2 linked regions of the Sinorhizobium meliloti genome follow. The protein of the gene in region 1 interacts with the protein of each later gene in a pairwise test. Links are inferred from orthologs where the notes say so. Each region holds a gene or a part of one and is shown on either strand. Other genes may lie near its edges.

The links.
Region 2: the proteins of JOH52_RS19835 (region 1) and JOH52_RS07355 interact in binary tests that used the Escherichia coli proteins (3 or more experiments, as listed by UniProt). The link is inferred for Sinorhizobium meliloti from one-to-one orthologs.

Annotation. Positions count from the first base shown.
Region 1 is NZ_JAGIOS010000002.1:193,365-200,786, forward strand. Bases 1,456-4,454 are described here. They hold JOH52_RS19835 (LytR/AlgR family response regulator transcription factor), read right to left. Parts: upstream 3,347-4,454; coding sequence 2,564-3,346; downstream 1,456-2,563. Other genes in these bases: JOH52_RS19825 (M10 family metallopeptidase C-terminal domain-containing protein), read left to right, coding at 1,456-1,951; JOH52_RS19830 (hypothetical protein), read left to right, coding at 2,077-2,475; JOH52_RS19840 (sensor histidine kinase), read right to left, coding at 3,334-4,454. Outside these bases: more of JOH52_RS19825, read left to right, coding at 1-1,455; more of JOH52_RS19840, read right to left, coding at 4,455-4,485; JOH52_RS19845 (autotransporter outer membrane beta-barrel domain-containing protein), read left to right, coding at 4,715-7,422. UniProt on the Escherichia coli protein: Member of the two-component regulatory system BtsS/BtsR, which is part of a nutrient-sensing regulatory network composed of BtsS/BtsR, the low-affinity pyruvate signaling system YpdA/YpdB and their respective target proteins, BtsT and YhjX.
Region 2 is NZ_JAGIOS010000001.1:1,560,860-1,568,282, forward strand. What follows is about bases 2,739-5,738. They hold JOH52_RS07355 (glutamate-5-semialdehyde dehydrogenase), read right to left. Parts: upstream 4,881-5,738; coding sequence 3,597-4,880; downstream 2,739-3,596. Other genes in these bases: rsfS (ribosome silencing factor), read right to left, coding at 2,739-2,929; JOH52_RS07350 (nicotinate-nucleotide adenylyltransferase), read right to left, coding at 2,974-3,540; proB (glutamate 5-kinase), read right to left, coding at 4,873-5,738. Outside these bases: JOH52_RS07330 (S41 family peptidase), read right to left, coding at 1-298; JOH52_RS07335 (murein hydrolase activator EnvC family protein), read right to left, coding at 288-1,697; 23S rRNA (pseudouridine(1915)-N(3))-methyltransferase RlmH, read right to left, coding at 1,803-2,285; more of rsfS, read right to left, coding at 2,438-2,738; more of proB, read right to left, coding at 5,739-6,054; GTPase ObgE, read right to left, coding at 6,057-7,067; JOH52_RS07370 (GNAT family N-acetyltransferase), read right to left, coding at 7,245-7,423. UniProt on the Escherichia coli protein: Catalyzes the NADPH-dependent reduction of L-glutamate 5-phosphate into L-glutamate 5-semialdehyde and phosphate. The product spontaneously undergoes cyclization to form 1-pyrroline-5-carboxylate.

The DNA of each region.
Region 1 (7,422 bases):
TATCAACAACACGATCGATGTCGAAGATCTTGAAGACCAGACCGAAAGCGACGATGGCAACGATACGCTCTACGGCGGCGGCGGCAATGACACCATTCTTGGCGGCCAGGGCAACGATATTCTCGACGGGGGCGCCGGCGACGATGTGCTGAGCGGCCAGGACGGCGTGGACATATTCAGGGGCGGGGCAGGCGTCGATACTGTCGATTTCAGCAAGGAGAGCCCTTTCCAACTGCTCGTCAACCTTGCCACGAATGTCGCCAGCGGCGGCACCGCCTCAGGCGACACTTTCCACAGCATCGAAAACCTGATCGGTTCCGATGACCGCATTGACCGCTTCATCGGCACATCCGCCGCAAATCATTTCTGGGGCCAAGGCGGCGGGGATTATTTCAATGGCGGCGGCGGCAATGACATTCTGGATGGCGGCAACGATGGCGATATCCTGTATGGCGAAGCCGGCAACGACACGGTCATCGGTGGCGCCGGTCAGGACTATCTGGATGGTGGTTCCGGTATCGACACGGTCGTCTATGCGGGCAGCCCGGACGGCGTGACGATCGATCTTGCCAACGGCACGGCCAGCGGCGGCGACGGTGATGGTCCGGTGCAAATCGTCGGCCGAGGCGCAGTCATCCGGCACGATATTCTCGTCGGCTTCGAAAATGCCGCCGGTTCATCGTTCGATGACCATCTCATCGGCAATGCCCTGGCCAATGAGCTCTCCGGCGGTGCTGGCGACGATACGCTGACCGGCGGCGGCGGCGCCGACAGATTGAACGGCGGCGCCGGCAGCGACACGGCGGACTACGCTGACGCGACGAGCGGCGTGAGGCTCAGTCTCGCTGGAGGCAGGTCCGGCGGAGATACATATGTCTCCATCGAGAATCTTGCGGGGTCGGGATTCGGCGACCGGCTGACCGGCAACGGCGCAGCCAATGTGTTGACCGGCCAAGGCGGAAACGACACGATCGACGGCGGCCGCGGTGACGACACCCTGCTCGGCGATTTTGCCTATCAGGGGGACGCGCCGCCGCGTCCGGGCATGGGAAGCGGCTACGCCACGCTTGGACCGGACGCGGCGAACAACTCCATCGCAGCCGCGTTCGACATTTCCAACAACTTTTCCCTGACCAGCGACCCCGATATCTTCGATTCGACAACGATCCTTCATACGACCGTCAACGCCACCGGAAACGGCCGGGGCGGGTACTACAAGATCGATCTGGCGGCCGGTACGGTCATTACGATCGACATTGACGGAATTGCCGATCCGAATGTCCATGACAGCTGGGTCAGGCTGCTCGACAGCGCCGGCAACATCGTCGCTCAGAACGATGACGGCGGCGGCGACCCCGGCTCTACAAGCAACCGGGATTCCAGCCTGGTATTCGTAGCTCAGGAGACCGGCACCTATTACATACTGGAAGGCAGCTGGTCACCGACGGCGCCGGGCGATGGCTGGGCGGAAGCCGTGCCGGCAGGCTCGACATATGAGTTGAACGTATCGGTCGAGTTCCCCCCTCAGCCGGCCCAGCCGGGTGTTGCGGGATCCGACACGCTCATTGGCGGCGGAGGCAGCGATCTGCTGGACGGCGGTCTGGCGGCCGACACGCTCACCGGCGGCGCGGGAGAGGATACATTCCGCTTCTCGACGGCGCTTGGAAACGGCAATGTCGACTGGATCAAGGACTTCAATGTCATCGACGACACGATCCTGCTGGACAACCTCATCTTCGAGAGCGTGGGTGGCGAAGGCGCTCTCGCCCTGGGTGCATTTTACGGGAGTGCGGGGGGCGTCGCCCATGACGCCGACGACCGCATCATCTACGATGCCGATAGCGGCGTCTTGTCCTATGACGCCGATGGCGCCGGAGAAATCGCGGCGATTCAATATGCGCAGCTGAGCACAAATCTGAAGCTTTCGGCGGCCGACTTCATTATTATCTAACCTGATAGTGGATGGGGCGCTTTCAGGCGCCCCATCCACTGCGTCGTGCATCCTTTCGAATTACAAGCCGAGCGGTAGTGCCGCTACCGTAGGGGTTTCGCGGGGCGTCCATGGGAGAGTGTGTGATGAAGCGCCCGACCAACCGCCGCACAGTATTGATGACCGCCGGAGCTGCGGCCGTCGCCGCGGTCGCCGGGCCAGTCGCTGCGCAATCGCCGGATATTCGTGGCGCAGTCACATTCGAGGGCGGCGCGGTCCCGGAAGGTCATCTAGAAATTTACCTCGAGGATCCTGCCATTCAGGACGAAGCGCGACGTCGCGCCACGGAAACGCGCATCAAAAGCGACGGCACGTCAACGTCGATAGCATTTTCCTTGTCCCCGCCCGCCAGCGTGAATGCTTCGCCAACGCTGCGGATCGTTGCGCGCCTGGAGCGTGCGGATGGCTGGCTGGTCGCGCGCGGCAGCACACGGTTCGAGGCGGGTTCGCCTGTCTACGTCACGCTCAATCCAGTTATGTATTGAAGAGCCAAGACTACAGCGCCGCGCGTCTTATCAGACGCGCAAAGGTCGCTGTAGCACTTTGGCACACGTGATCAGTCGAGCGGGATCATCACCCGTCAGGGACAGTTCCGACCCGCTGGAATCCATCGAGCGCACGCCGCAAGCGAGTGGTGGCGACCCGACCGAGCATGATTGGCGTAAGGGACCGGCCGAGCGACAGGAGCGAGCGCCCCTTGTCTTGCGATCTCACGCGCACCACCCGATCCAGATTTATAATCAGAGAGCGGCTGACGCGGAAGAATGGCGGCGTCGGAAGCTCTGCGTCGAACTGGCCGAGCAACCGGCATACCAGATGGTCCCGTGCATCCGCCATCACGATGCGCGTAAAGTCCGCTTCGGCGGCCAGCATGGCGATCCCGTCGGTCGGCAGGACGAGTGTTTGGCCCGCCATCCTGATGTGCAAGCGTCGCCTGCCCGGCATGACCACCGGCAGCACGGTTGCCGTGTCATCGAGGACCTTGCCGCCGAGTTCGAGTGCGTGCCGATAACGCCGCAACCGCTCGAGGGTCAGCGCCAGGCGCTGCCGCTCGACCGGCTTCAGCAGGAAGTCGAGCGCTGCGACATCGAAGGCTTGAGGCGCGTAGGTGCCATGTCCGGTCACGAAGACGATCGCGGGCACCTGATCGAGCCGCTTGATGAGGCCGAAGCCGTCATCGTCGCCAAGGTCGATGTCGAGGAAGATCGCATCTGGCCGCAAGGCGTGCGTCAGTTGATGCGCCTGATCCAGTGAGCCGGCTTCGCCGACGACTTCGACATCCGGGTGCGCTTGCATGAGTCGCTTCAGCCCGCGCCGGGCCGGCGGCTCGTCGTCGACAACCATCACGCGTAGCATGCAGCCCCCCTCAGCATCAGTCGCGCGATCACCTTGTCGCCGGCCTGGATCAGTGTGAGTGCGTGGCCGAGTGGATAGTGCAGTTCCAGCCGGCGGCGAATGTTGGCGAGACCGATCGGCGGACGGTCACGCTCGCCCGCCTCCAGCCGGCCGGGATTGCTGATCTCGATGAAGAGGTCGGCATCCCGACACTCTACGGTGATGCCGACCGCGAAGCGGCTGGCCGGCGAGCGCAGTCCGTGCTTCACGGCGTTCTCGACCAGCGGCTGTAGAATGAGGTGCGGCACGGCGACCGGCCGGGCGGCGGGGTCCACCTCGACCACGCAATCGAGGCGACCTTCGAACCGCAACTCCTGGATACGGATGTAGGCCATCATCGCTTCGATCTCGTCCGAGAGCGGACAGATGCGACGCGTTTGGTTCTCGAGCAAGTAGCGCAGATACGCCGTGATCCGATGGATCATCTCAAGCGCGGTGTCCGGCTCCTCCGGAATCTCCATCGCGACAGTGTTCAGCACGTTGAACAGGAAGTGTGAATCGAGTTGCAGGCGCAGCTGGTGAAGCTCGGCCCGCAGCGCCTCCTCACGAGCCCGGTGGCGCCGCATCCGTTGCTTTCGGGCGTCGGCATCCGCCTTGATCCAGAGATAGGCAAGAGACCATCCCAGAAAGATAAGGGTATAGTAGATGGCCGGGATTACCGAGCCATTGGCGCCATAGTCCGGATCGATGTTCGGCTGCAGGACGTCCTTCATTGCGTTGGCGATCAGCATCTGCAGCACGCCACCGGCAATCGAGAGCGCCAGGGCGACTGCAACGACCGTCAGCGTGACGCCGCCGATCCGGTGACGGAATATTCGGTAAGCAAGCGTAGTGAGCGCGAACCCAAGCGGCTCGAGAACGGCGGTCAATGCAAACGCGAACGCCACGTCCTCGAATGCGAGAATACGGCTGACGACGGCGAACAGCGCGCCGAAGAGCCAGCCGGCCGTCTGCGCCCGCCAGAACGAACCGAGCGCACCCACCAGAACGGTACCCGACCCGTTGAATTTTCGCTTCGTCCGGCTCCGCCTGTAGCTTGGATCCGCGATGTGACTTCCACTCAGATCGGGAAGCAGATCGGGCTCGGCAATAACAACCATCGAGCTGTAATTCCCTAATTGCCGTCATCCCGGGGCAGGATTGGTTTCTTCACCGAGTAGATCGACCGGTTCATCGAATAGGGCGTGTCTATGCGCGGAGGGCGCATCATTAATACCTATAAGGAGTCGCATATTCAGCGCGTCGCACACTCGCACGTTGAGCATGGTGGTGCAAGGTTTGCCGCCGTGTGTCGATGTATGAGCGCCATTTTTCGGGGGGATACATCGGATGAAGCACGCCACCAGAACCAGGAAAGCCCGGCCGAGGTCTTCGCTGGCAGCATTCGGACCCGGCGTCCAAGCTGCGTTTCCGTCCGAGCGGAACACGTCGCATTTTTTGATCGTGCTGGCCGTAGGGCTCGGCGGGGCGGCCCTGGCCGGCGAGGCGTATGCGGGTTGCAATGGAAATGCAACCCAGACGATCGGCCAGGTCGACTATGGATACACATGGTCGGCCTGTTGGGGCGACAGTGGTGTCGATGACAAGGATGAGAAGAACGGTGATCCCGGAGCGAGCATAACGATCAACACCCAGGCGTCGTACACGGCCGGCGCCAGTCTCCCTTACACCATGCCCTGGGATTCCGTCGGCGGTGTTATCATGACATACACAATGGGTGGCGCTGGCGTCGACGAGGGAACCGCCGGCGCCGGGGGCGCCGTGACGATCACCAATTACGGCCCCATAACCCTGACCACCTCGACGGATCCAGGCTCGATCGGCAGCTTGATTTCGGCAACGAGCTTCGGCGGCTCGGGGGACGGGGATAACGACAACTACAAGTCCAACGGTGGAGCTGGCGGGTCGGGAGGCTCGCTGACGATCACCAACTACGGCGCGCTGAGCGTAGAGTCGCTCAGCCCGAACACGGCCAGGGGCATGGCCGGCATCCATGCCGTGAGCAAGGGTGGCACCGGCGGTAATCAGAACAGCGGCGCGGCGGGCGACCAGTTCGGGGGGGTCGGCGGCAGCGGCGGAAGCATCAGCATCACCAACACCGGGCAGGTGAATCTCGGCAGCGCGACCAACCCGCTGAACGGGCTGGACTATGTCTGGGGTCTCGCCGCCGAGTCCATCGGCCAGGCGGGGGGGCACGACAATGGCGCGGGTGGCGCGGGTGGCGCCATCCAAATTCACAACGGTTCATCCGGCGGAAATGCCTCGATCGGTGCGATCAACATCTACTCGAACAGCGCCGACAGCGCGCGCGGCATCTATGCATTCAGCCAAGGCTCTTATGGCACGGCCTCTCAGGATTCATCCGACGATGGCGGCGCCGGCGCGGACGGCGGCCAGTTCAGCATCGACACCTATTCCGATATAGCCGTGGTCACCACCGGCTCCGACCCCAACGAACTGTCCGGCGGCATCGTTGCCATCAGTCAGGGTGGTGATGGCGGCGCCGGCACCGCGTCAACGACCGGAGGCCGTGGTGGGAACGGCTCTGCCTTCGGCTCTACCCTGAGCGTCCAATCAGGTGTCACGGTTTCGACAAAGGGCGATTATGTCGCCGGCGTCGTCGGGTTGGCCCAGGGCGGGCGCGGCGGCGACGGCGCCAGCGGCGAGAAGGACAGCTCCGGCGGTAGAGGCGGCGACGTCGGCGCGATTCAGATCAACGTCTATGGCGGTTCTATCGAGACAGATGGCATCCAGGCCTACGGCCTGCTGGGCGGAAGCATCGGGGGCCAGGGCGGCAATGGTGGCGACGACACGGCCGTTGTCGGAACGAGCGGCGGCGGCGGCTTCGGTGGCAATGCCGGCGGCGTCGGCGCGTATGTCACCACCGGCTCCAAGATCACGACAACAGGGGATTTTTCCGCTGCGGTCACTCTGCACTCGATCGGCGGCGGCGGCGGGACGGGGGGCGACTTCACGGACGTGCTCGGCGGTGGCGCGGGCAATGGCGGCAATGGCGGCAACGGCAACACCGCTACCATCAACAATGCTGGCGGGACGATCAGCACCTCGGGCGGGCATTCCTACGGTATCCTGGTGCAGTCGATCGGCGGCAGCGGCGGCACAGGCGGAATCGCCGAAGGATTGACGCTCGAACTGGGCGGCGATGGAGGCGAGGGCGGTTCTGCCGGGGCGGCCAGTGTCCAGAATACAGGCGCAATCACCACCGACGGTTATTCGGCGCATGGCATCCTGGCGCAGTCGATCAGCGGCGGCGGCGGCGCTGCCGGCACCGCTGGCGGCATTCTGTCGATCGGCGGCACCGGCGGCAACGCCAACTACGCGGGGAATGCCGAGGTCCAGAGTTCAGGCGCCATCAGCACCGGCGGCGACGCGGCGATCGGCATCCTGGCGCAATCGATCGGCGGTGGCGGCGGCTCTGGCGGCGGTGCCAAAGGCATCGCGACAGTCGGAGGCTCGGGTGGCGCCGGCGGTTACGGCACCTACGCCAGCGTATGGCTGAACGGCGGCTCGATTGCCACGCGGGGCGAGATGGCGCATGGGATCATGGCGCAATCGATCGGCGGTGGCGGCGGCAACGGCGGCAGTGTGATCGACATGTCGGTCGGGATTCCGGCGCTGGGCGTCGGTGGAAGCGCCACGGGCGGCGGTAGCGGCGGGTGGGTTTGCGTCACCAATGAAAATTCGGGCGGCGACTGTTCTACAGGCTCCGGAGCGCCGCAGGCCGTCGCGATCGCGACCGCGGGTGCCGGCGCGGTCGGCATACTCGCGCAGTCGATCGGCGGCGGCGGCGGCAATGGCGGTAACGCCACCGGCGGCGATGCCGGGTTCGGCAGCTTCCAGATTGGCGGTGGCGGTGGCGGTGGCGGCTACGCAAATACCGCAAACGTCGGTTTCCAGGGGCTGACCCTGACGACCCAGGGCTCGCACGCCGCGGGGATCGTGGCGCAGTCGGTGGGCGGCGGTGGCGGCACCGGCGGCACCGCCAGTTCCTATTCCGCCGGTATCGGCTTCACGGC
Region 2 (7,423 bases), on another replicon or contig:
CGCCGAACTCGCCGCGCGTCTGGGTGCGCATATCTTCGGCGTCGGTCGAATTCATGTAGCTCGAATGCGGGTCGAGAGACGTGAGCATGCCGTTGATCGCGTTCTCGATCAGCTTGTCGTCCTGCGGCGGCGTCACGTATTGCGCGCGCACGCGCTCGAAGACGTCGCCGAAGATCGCCAGTTCGCGGTATGTCGACGAATTTGCTGCCACGGCCGGCATGGTTGCCGAGTAGACGACGCCCATCGCCGTCGCGCCCATCAGCGCCCCGACCAGGACAAGTGAAGCTCTACGTATCATTTCGCGCCCTTCCAACCTCTGCTGCGGTCCACCACGGTCGGGAATCAACCGGCTTCCCGTCTTTTCTGAATTCAATGTAAAGCGTTGGCCTGTCGGTTTCCAGCGCCAAGGCCGCCGCACTCGCCACTCTTTTTGCACCCATCGCCGCCACCGGCTCTCCGGCCACGACGAATTGCCCCGGCCGGACGCTGACGTTCTCCATGCCGGCGAGCACGATATGATACCCGTCGCCGGCATTGAGAATGATCATCTGCCCGTAGCTGCGGAAACTCCCGGCATAGACGATCCACCCGTCCGCCGGCGTGGTCACCAGCGCGCCTGCATTGGTCTCGAGCATGATCCCCTGCAGCGAATGCCCTGTTCCGTCCGCGTCGCCAAAACGGCGCACAAGCGAACCCGCAACGGGATAAGCCAGCCGCTCCCGCAGCTCGGAAAAGACATATGCCGGCGCAATGCGGTTTTTGTCGGGCACCGCACTCCTGGCGAGCTCCCGCGCAGCCTCGCGTTCGGCCTCGCTCATGCGGCGGCGTTCCTCCTCCTCGGCGCGGGCGGCGGCGGCCGCTTCGCGCACGGAGGAGATCTCGTTTTCGAGCGATGAGATCAGGCCCCCGAGGTTCTCCGCCTGCAGGGCGAGTTCCTCGGCCTTGCGCTGTTCGGCCGCCAAATCGGCCGCATTGCGTTGCCTCAGCTTCTCCTTTTCGGCAACGAGCATCGACATGCGCCGCTCTTCCTCGAGCCGGGCGGTCATTGCCGCGGTCAGTTCCTCGCGTTCCCTGGCGATGCCGCTGCGGATATCCGCAAGCGCCTTCAGGTCGGCGACGAGGCTGTCGGTCTGCTCGCGTATTTCGGGAACGACGGCGCCGAGCAGAATGGCGCTGCGGACGGAGCCGAGCGCATCCTCCGGGGTCACGAGGATTGCCGGCGGCGGATTGCGGCCCATGCGCTGGAGGGCGGCGAGCACTTCGGCCAAAAGGCCGCGGCGGGCGCGCAGCGAGCGCCGCACCACATCCTCCTTGACGCGCAGATCGCCGAGCGTTCTTTCGCCGTCTGAAATCCGGCGTTCGAACTCCTGCCGCTTGGCTGCCGAATCCACGAGGGCGTCACGCAGGGTCTCGTTGCTCTTGTCGATCTCGGCAATCGTCTTTTCGAGTGCCTCGGAGCGATCCCGCGAGAGCGTGATCGTCTTCGACAGCGCCTCGAGCTCGCTCGCGGTACTGTCGCGCCGGACCGCCAGATCGGCAGCCGGATCCGGCGGCGCCGCCTTGGCGGCCCCCGCATCGGCGGGCGCCTGAGCCGCAGTCGGCCCGATCACCGACAGGAAGAGCGCCGCAACCGCAGCGCCGCGGCGGATCCGCCGCGCGCCGGATAGCAAACCGGCTCTGTTCGTTGGAGGTTTCATCCAGTCTCGTAAGTCCAAAAGTTAGGAGACCCTAATCCGATTTGGCCGGGCACACCAATACATATTCTCGTTATTGGCGGGGAGGGGCCGTCTTCGACCCGTGGTCTACGCCCGATGATAAGGATGTCCCGAAAGGATCGTCACGGCGCGATAAAGCTGTTCGGCGATGAGGATGCGCACGAGCTGGTGCGGCCAGGTCATCTTGCCGAGGTTGAGCACGGCGTCGGCGCGGGCGTGGAGTGCGGGATCGAGTCCGTCGGCACCGCCGATCGCTATCATCAGATCGCGCTTGCCGCTGTCTCTTAAGGTACCGAGCAGGCGCGCGAAGGCTTCCGAGTCGAGCGCCTTGCCGCGCTCATCGAGCAGCACGAGCAGGCTGCCGTCGGCGAGCGCTTTTTCAAGCTGGCCGGCTTCCTCGCGTTTGCGCGTCTCCGCATTGGCGGCGCGGCTTTCGGCGGTCTCCACGACGCGGGCCAATTCGAGGCCGACGGCCGGGCCGGCCTTGGCGAACCGGTCGAGATAGCGGCCCGCGAGATCCTTTTCCGGCCCCGCCTTGAGGCGGCCGACTGCGAAAAGTCCGATACGCATGACCCGATCCGTCCCCGCCGGTGCCGATCGGAAATTATCGACCGGCAAAATTCTTGCCGCCATCCGCCTTATCGGCGATGGCAACCGCGTGTCACCTTCGGCACCGGCCGCCGCTCCGTCCTGAGTCGATGGTCAGGATCGGGCGACGTGTCTCAGTGCAGGGTACCGTCTTCGATCTCGGGAGCCGCCCACATCTTTTCGATGTTGTAGAACGCCCGGATCTCCGGCCGGAAGATGTGAACGATCACATCGCCGGTGTCGATCAGTACCCAATCGCCACCCTCAAGACCTTCGACGCGAGCCCTGCCGAGGCCGTCGTCCTTCAGGTCCGTGATCAAGTGGTCGGCAATGGCCATCACATGCCTGTTCGATCGCCCGGAGACGACGACCATGAAGTCTCCCAGCGCCGATTTTCCGGCAATGTCGATGGTAACGATATTTTCTGCCTTCGAGTCCTCTAGGCTTTCGAGGACCAGTTGAAGCGCACGGACAGCGGCTTCGTCGCTCGATTCCGTGCTGCGCGGGAATGCGGATGCCGCAAATCCCTTGGCGTGTGCTGTTGTCAGGGTTTTTCCTTTCCAAATGAACAGAACAGGCACGTTCGATTCGAAATATTTCTTCGAACCGTACCTAAATGTAGGCATCAAACCTATACGGTTTCAAGACACGAGATCCGAATTACGGGAATTCACCCGGATTTGGCCGAACGAAGCGCCGTCGAGCTCAAGCCCGAACGGGGGCCGTGAATGAAGGTCCAGGCGGGCGCGCGGCGGAAAGCGAGGGTTCCCGCATCATCCTCGTCGACGCGGGCGCTGCTGAAAGCCCTCGCCATCGGCGAGGACAGATAGGCAAGGGTCGATCCCGGCCGGTCGACGACGGCGATCGGGAAAGTGGCGACGATCTTGCGCCAGTCCTGCCAGCGGTGAAAGTTCTTGAGATTGTCGGCGCCCATGACCCAGACGAAACGGACATCGCGGTTGCGGGCGCGGATCACTTCCAGCGTGCGGGCCGTGTAGCTCTGACCGAGCGCCTGCTCGAAAGCGGTCACCTTGATGCGCGGGTTGCGGGCGATCTTCTCGCTCATGGCGATACGTTCGCCAAGCGGCGCGAGATGGTTGCGGTCCTTGAGCGGATTGCCGGGCGTCACCATCCACCAGAGCTGGTCGAGCCCGAGCCGGCGCAATGCGGTCTCGGCGACGAGCGCATGCCCGTCATGCGGCGGATTGAAGGACCCGCCGAACAGGCCGACGGCCATGCCGGACTCGACATGCGGCATGCTGAGGTAGCGCGCATTCACTTCGCTCGGTGTCGTCAGGGCCGCACCTGTCCGGTGCCGCGCACACGATACTTGAACGAGGTGAGCTGCTCGACGCCGACGGGCCCGCGGGCGTGCATCTTGCCGGTGGCGATGCCGATCTCGCCGCCCATGCCGAACTCGCCGCCGTCGGCGAATTGCGTCGAGGCATTGTGCAGGAGGATCGCCGAGTCGATCTCTGAGAAGAATCGCTCGACCACCGCAGGGTCCTCGGCGATCACGGCTTCGGTATGGGCGGACGACCAGGTGTTGATGTGCTCGATCGCGCCGGAAATGCCGTCGACCAATCTCGCCGAAATGATCGCGTCGAGATATTCGGTCGCCCAATCCTCGTCGGTCGCAGCTTTCAGGCCGGGCATTACACTTGCGAGGTCATCGGAGGCGCGCACCTCGCAGCCGGCATCGACGAGCGCCTCGAGGAGGGGCTTTGCGAATTTCTCGGCGGCGTTGCGGTCTATCAGCAGCGTCTCGGCGGCGCCGCAGATGCCGGTCCGGCGCATCTTCGCATTGACGACGATCTTCTTCGCCATGTCGCGATCGGCCGACGCATCGACATAGATGTGGCAGAGACCTTCGAGATGGGCGAAGACCGGCACCCGCGCCTCGTTCTGGACGCGCGCGACCAGGCTCTTTCCGCCGCGCGGCACGATCACGTCGATCGCGCCGTTCAAGCCGGTGAGCATGGCGCCGACGGCAGCGCGGTCGGCGACCGGCACCATCTGGATCGCATCTTCCGGCAGGCCCGCGACCTTCAATCCCTCGGTCAGGCAGGCATGGATCGCCCGCGACGAGTGAAAGCTGTCGGATCCGCCCCGCAGGATCACCGCATTGCCTGCCTTGAGGCAGAGCGCGCCGGCATCCGCCGTGACGTTCGGACGGCTTTCATAGATGACGCCGATCACGCCGAGGGGCGTGCGCACCCGTTCGATGTGAAGCCCGTTCGGGCGGTCCCATTCGGAGATCACCTCGCCGACGGGGTCAATGAGTTCGGCGATCGCGCGGATGCCGTCCGCCATGTCGCGGATGCGGCTTTCCGTCAGCGTCAGCCGGTCGATGAAGGCGCTGGCGACGCCGCTTTCGCGCGCGTTTTCGAGGTCGAGCGCATTGGCGGCGAGGATTTCCGCGGTCCTTGTGACGATGACGCCTGCCATGGCGACGAGTGCCGCATGCTTGCGCTCGGCGCTTGCGGTCGCGAGCGGCCGGGCGGCCGCTTTGGCGCGGCGTCCGATCTCCAGCATCATCGCGTTGACGTCCTTGTCCTTTTCCACCGTCTCAAGCATGGAGCTTGCCCTTTCCCTCGTCGCTTTCCTCTACAAGGCGCGCGCCCGATGGAGCCGTCATGACCAGATCGTCGCGATGCACCATGGCGGTGCGGCCGGCATAGCCGAGGATGGCGGCGATCTCGGCCGACTTCTTGCCGGCGATCTGGCGCGCCTCGTCGGCATCGTAGCCGGCAAGACCGCGGGCGATCTCGCGGCCGGAAGCGCCGATTATCGCAATCGTATCGCCGCGGCTGAAGCTTCCCGTCACCTGCCGGACGCCGGCCGGCAGCAGGCTCTTGCCGGAACGCAGCGCCGTTTCCGCTCCGGCATCGATCGAGAGCGAACCGGCCGGCAGGAGCTGTCCGGCGATCCAGGTCTTGCGGGCGGTCACCGGAGAGCCTGATGGCGCGAACCAGGACGAGCGCGCGCCCGCCTCGATCGCGGCCAGCGGATGATCCGGCTTGCCGGAGGCGATGATCATCGCGCAGCCGGCAGTGGTTGCGATCTTGCCGGCGTCGATCTTGGTGCGCATGCCGCCGCGCGAAAGCTCGGAGGCAGCGCCGCCCGCCATCGCCTCGATTTCGGGCGTGATTTCGGCGACCGTTTCGAGGAAACGGGCGTTCGGATCGAGATGCGGCGGCGCGGTATAGAGCCCGTCGATATCCGAGAGCAGGACCAGGAGATCGGCGCCGACCATGGTCGCGACCCTCGCTGCCAGCCGGTCGTTGTCGCCATAGCGGATTTCTGTGGTCGCGACCGTGTCGTTCTCGTTGATGATCGGCACCGAGCCGAGCTTCAGAAGCTGACCGATCGTCGCGCGGGCATTGAGGTAGCGCCGGCGCTCCTCGGTGTCGCCCAGCGTCAGGAGGATCTGGCCGGCGACGATCGCATGGGTCGAGAGGCTCTCCGACCAGGCACGCGCCAGCACGATCTGGCCGACGGCGGCGGCCGCCTGGCTCTCTTCGAGCTTCAGCGCACCCGCCGGCAGGTCGAGCACCGTGCGTCCAAGCGCAATCGCTCCCGAGGAGACGACGAGCACTTCCACGCCCTTGGCCCTGAGGGCCGCAATGTCGGCGCAGAGCGCGTCGAGCCAGCTCTTCTTCAGCCCGGTCCTGCGGTCGACGAGGAGTGCCGAGCCGATCTTGATGACGACCCGGCGGTAATTCTCGAGCGCTTTGCGGGCCTTGGTCATGCTTAAGCTTCCTCTTCGCCCGCCTTGGCCGCGGCGATGACGCTGCGCAATGCTCTCAGCGCCTCCGTCATACCCTTGTTGGTCACGGCGGAGATGAGGAGCGGCGGCGTGCCGCAGGCTTTTCCGAGCGCCTTGGCCTTCGCCTTCAATTCCTCCTCGTCCAGCACGTCGATCTGCGACAGCGCCACGATCTGGGGCTTCTCCTCGAGCCCGCCGCCATAGGCCTCGAGCTCGTGCTTCACGGTCTTGTAGGCCTTGGCGACATCCTCTTCCTGCGCGGAGACGAGATGCAGCAGCACCCGGGTGCGCTCGACATGGCCGAGAAAGCGGTCGCCGATGCCCACGCCCTCATGCGCGCCTTCGATCAACCCCGGAATGTCGGCGATGATGAATTCCTTTTCATCGATGGTCGCAACGCCGAGATTGGGATGCAGCGTCGTGAAGGGATAATTGGCGATCTTCGGCCGAGCCCGGGTGCAGGCGGCGAGAAAGGTCGACTTGCCGGCATTCGGCAGGCCGACGAGACCGGCATCGGCAATCAGCTTCAGCCGCAGCCAGATCGTCTTCTCCTCGCCCTCGAGGCCCGGATTGGCCCAGCTCGGCGCCTGGTTGGTGGAGGACTTGAAATGCGCGTTGCCGAAGCCGCCATTGCCGCCGGCGGCGAGCCGGTAGCGCTGCCCTTCCGCCACCATGTCGACGATCAGCGTCTCGTTGTCTTCCTCGAAGATCTGGGTGCCGACCGGCACCTTCAGCGTCACGTCGCCGCCCTTTGCGCCGGTGCGGTTGCGGCCCATGCCGTGCGTGCCGGTCTTGGCCTTGAAATGCTGCTGATAGCGGAAGTCGATGAGCGTATTGAGGCCGTTGACGGCTTCCACCCAGACATCGCCGCCGCGGCCGCCGTCGCCGCCGTCGGGGCCGCCGAACTCGATGAACTTCTCGCGGCGGAAGGAAACGGCGCCCGCGCCGCCATCCCCTGACCGGATATAGACTTTCGTTTCGTCGAGGAATTTCATCGGTTCGCCATTTCTACGTGATCGCTTCAAGTTGAGGACGGAATGCGGGGCAGCCCGCGCACGTTCCCGATCCCGCTCTGCTTTTGCGCCATCGATATAGGCGCTTCCGGCAGAGGTCAAAGATTATCGACATGAAGAACCCCGCCAGGAGCGGTACTGGCGGGGTTCCGTATCCGTTCAGTCCGGGCGGCGCAGGTCCTCGGCCGCAAGCCGGGTTTCGATATGCGCGACCATCGCATTGCGGGCGAGCGCATAGATCTGGCTGCAGCCGGTGATCCGGAAGCCGAGTTTCTCCTGCACCTTGAGCGAGGCCGGATTGTCGGCGAAGACGCCCGAATGCAGCACCGTTTCCGGCA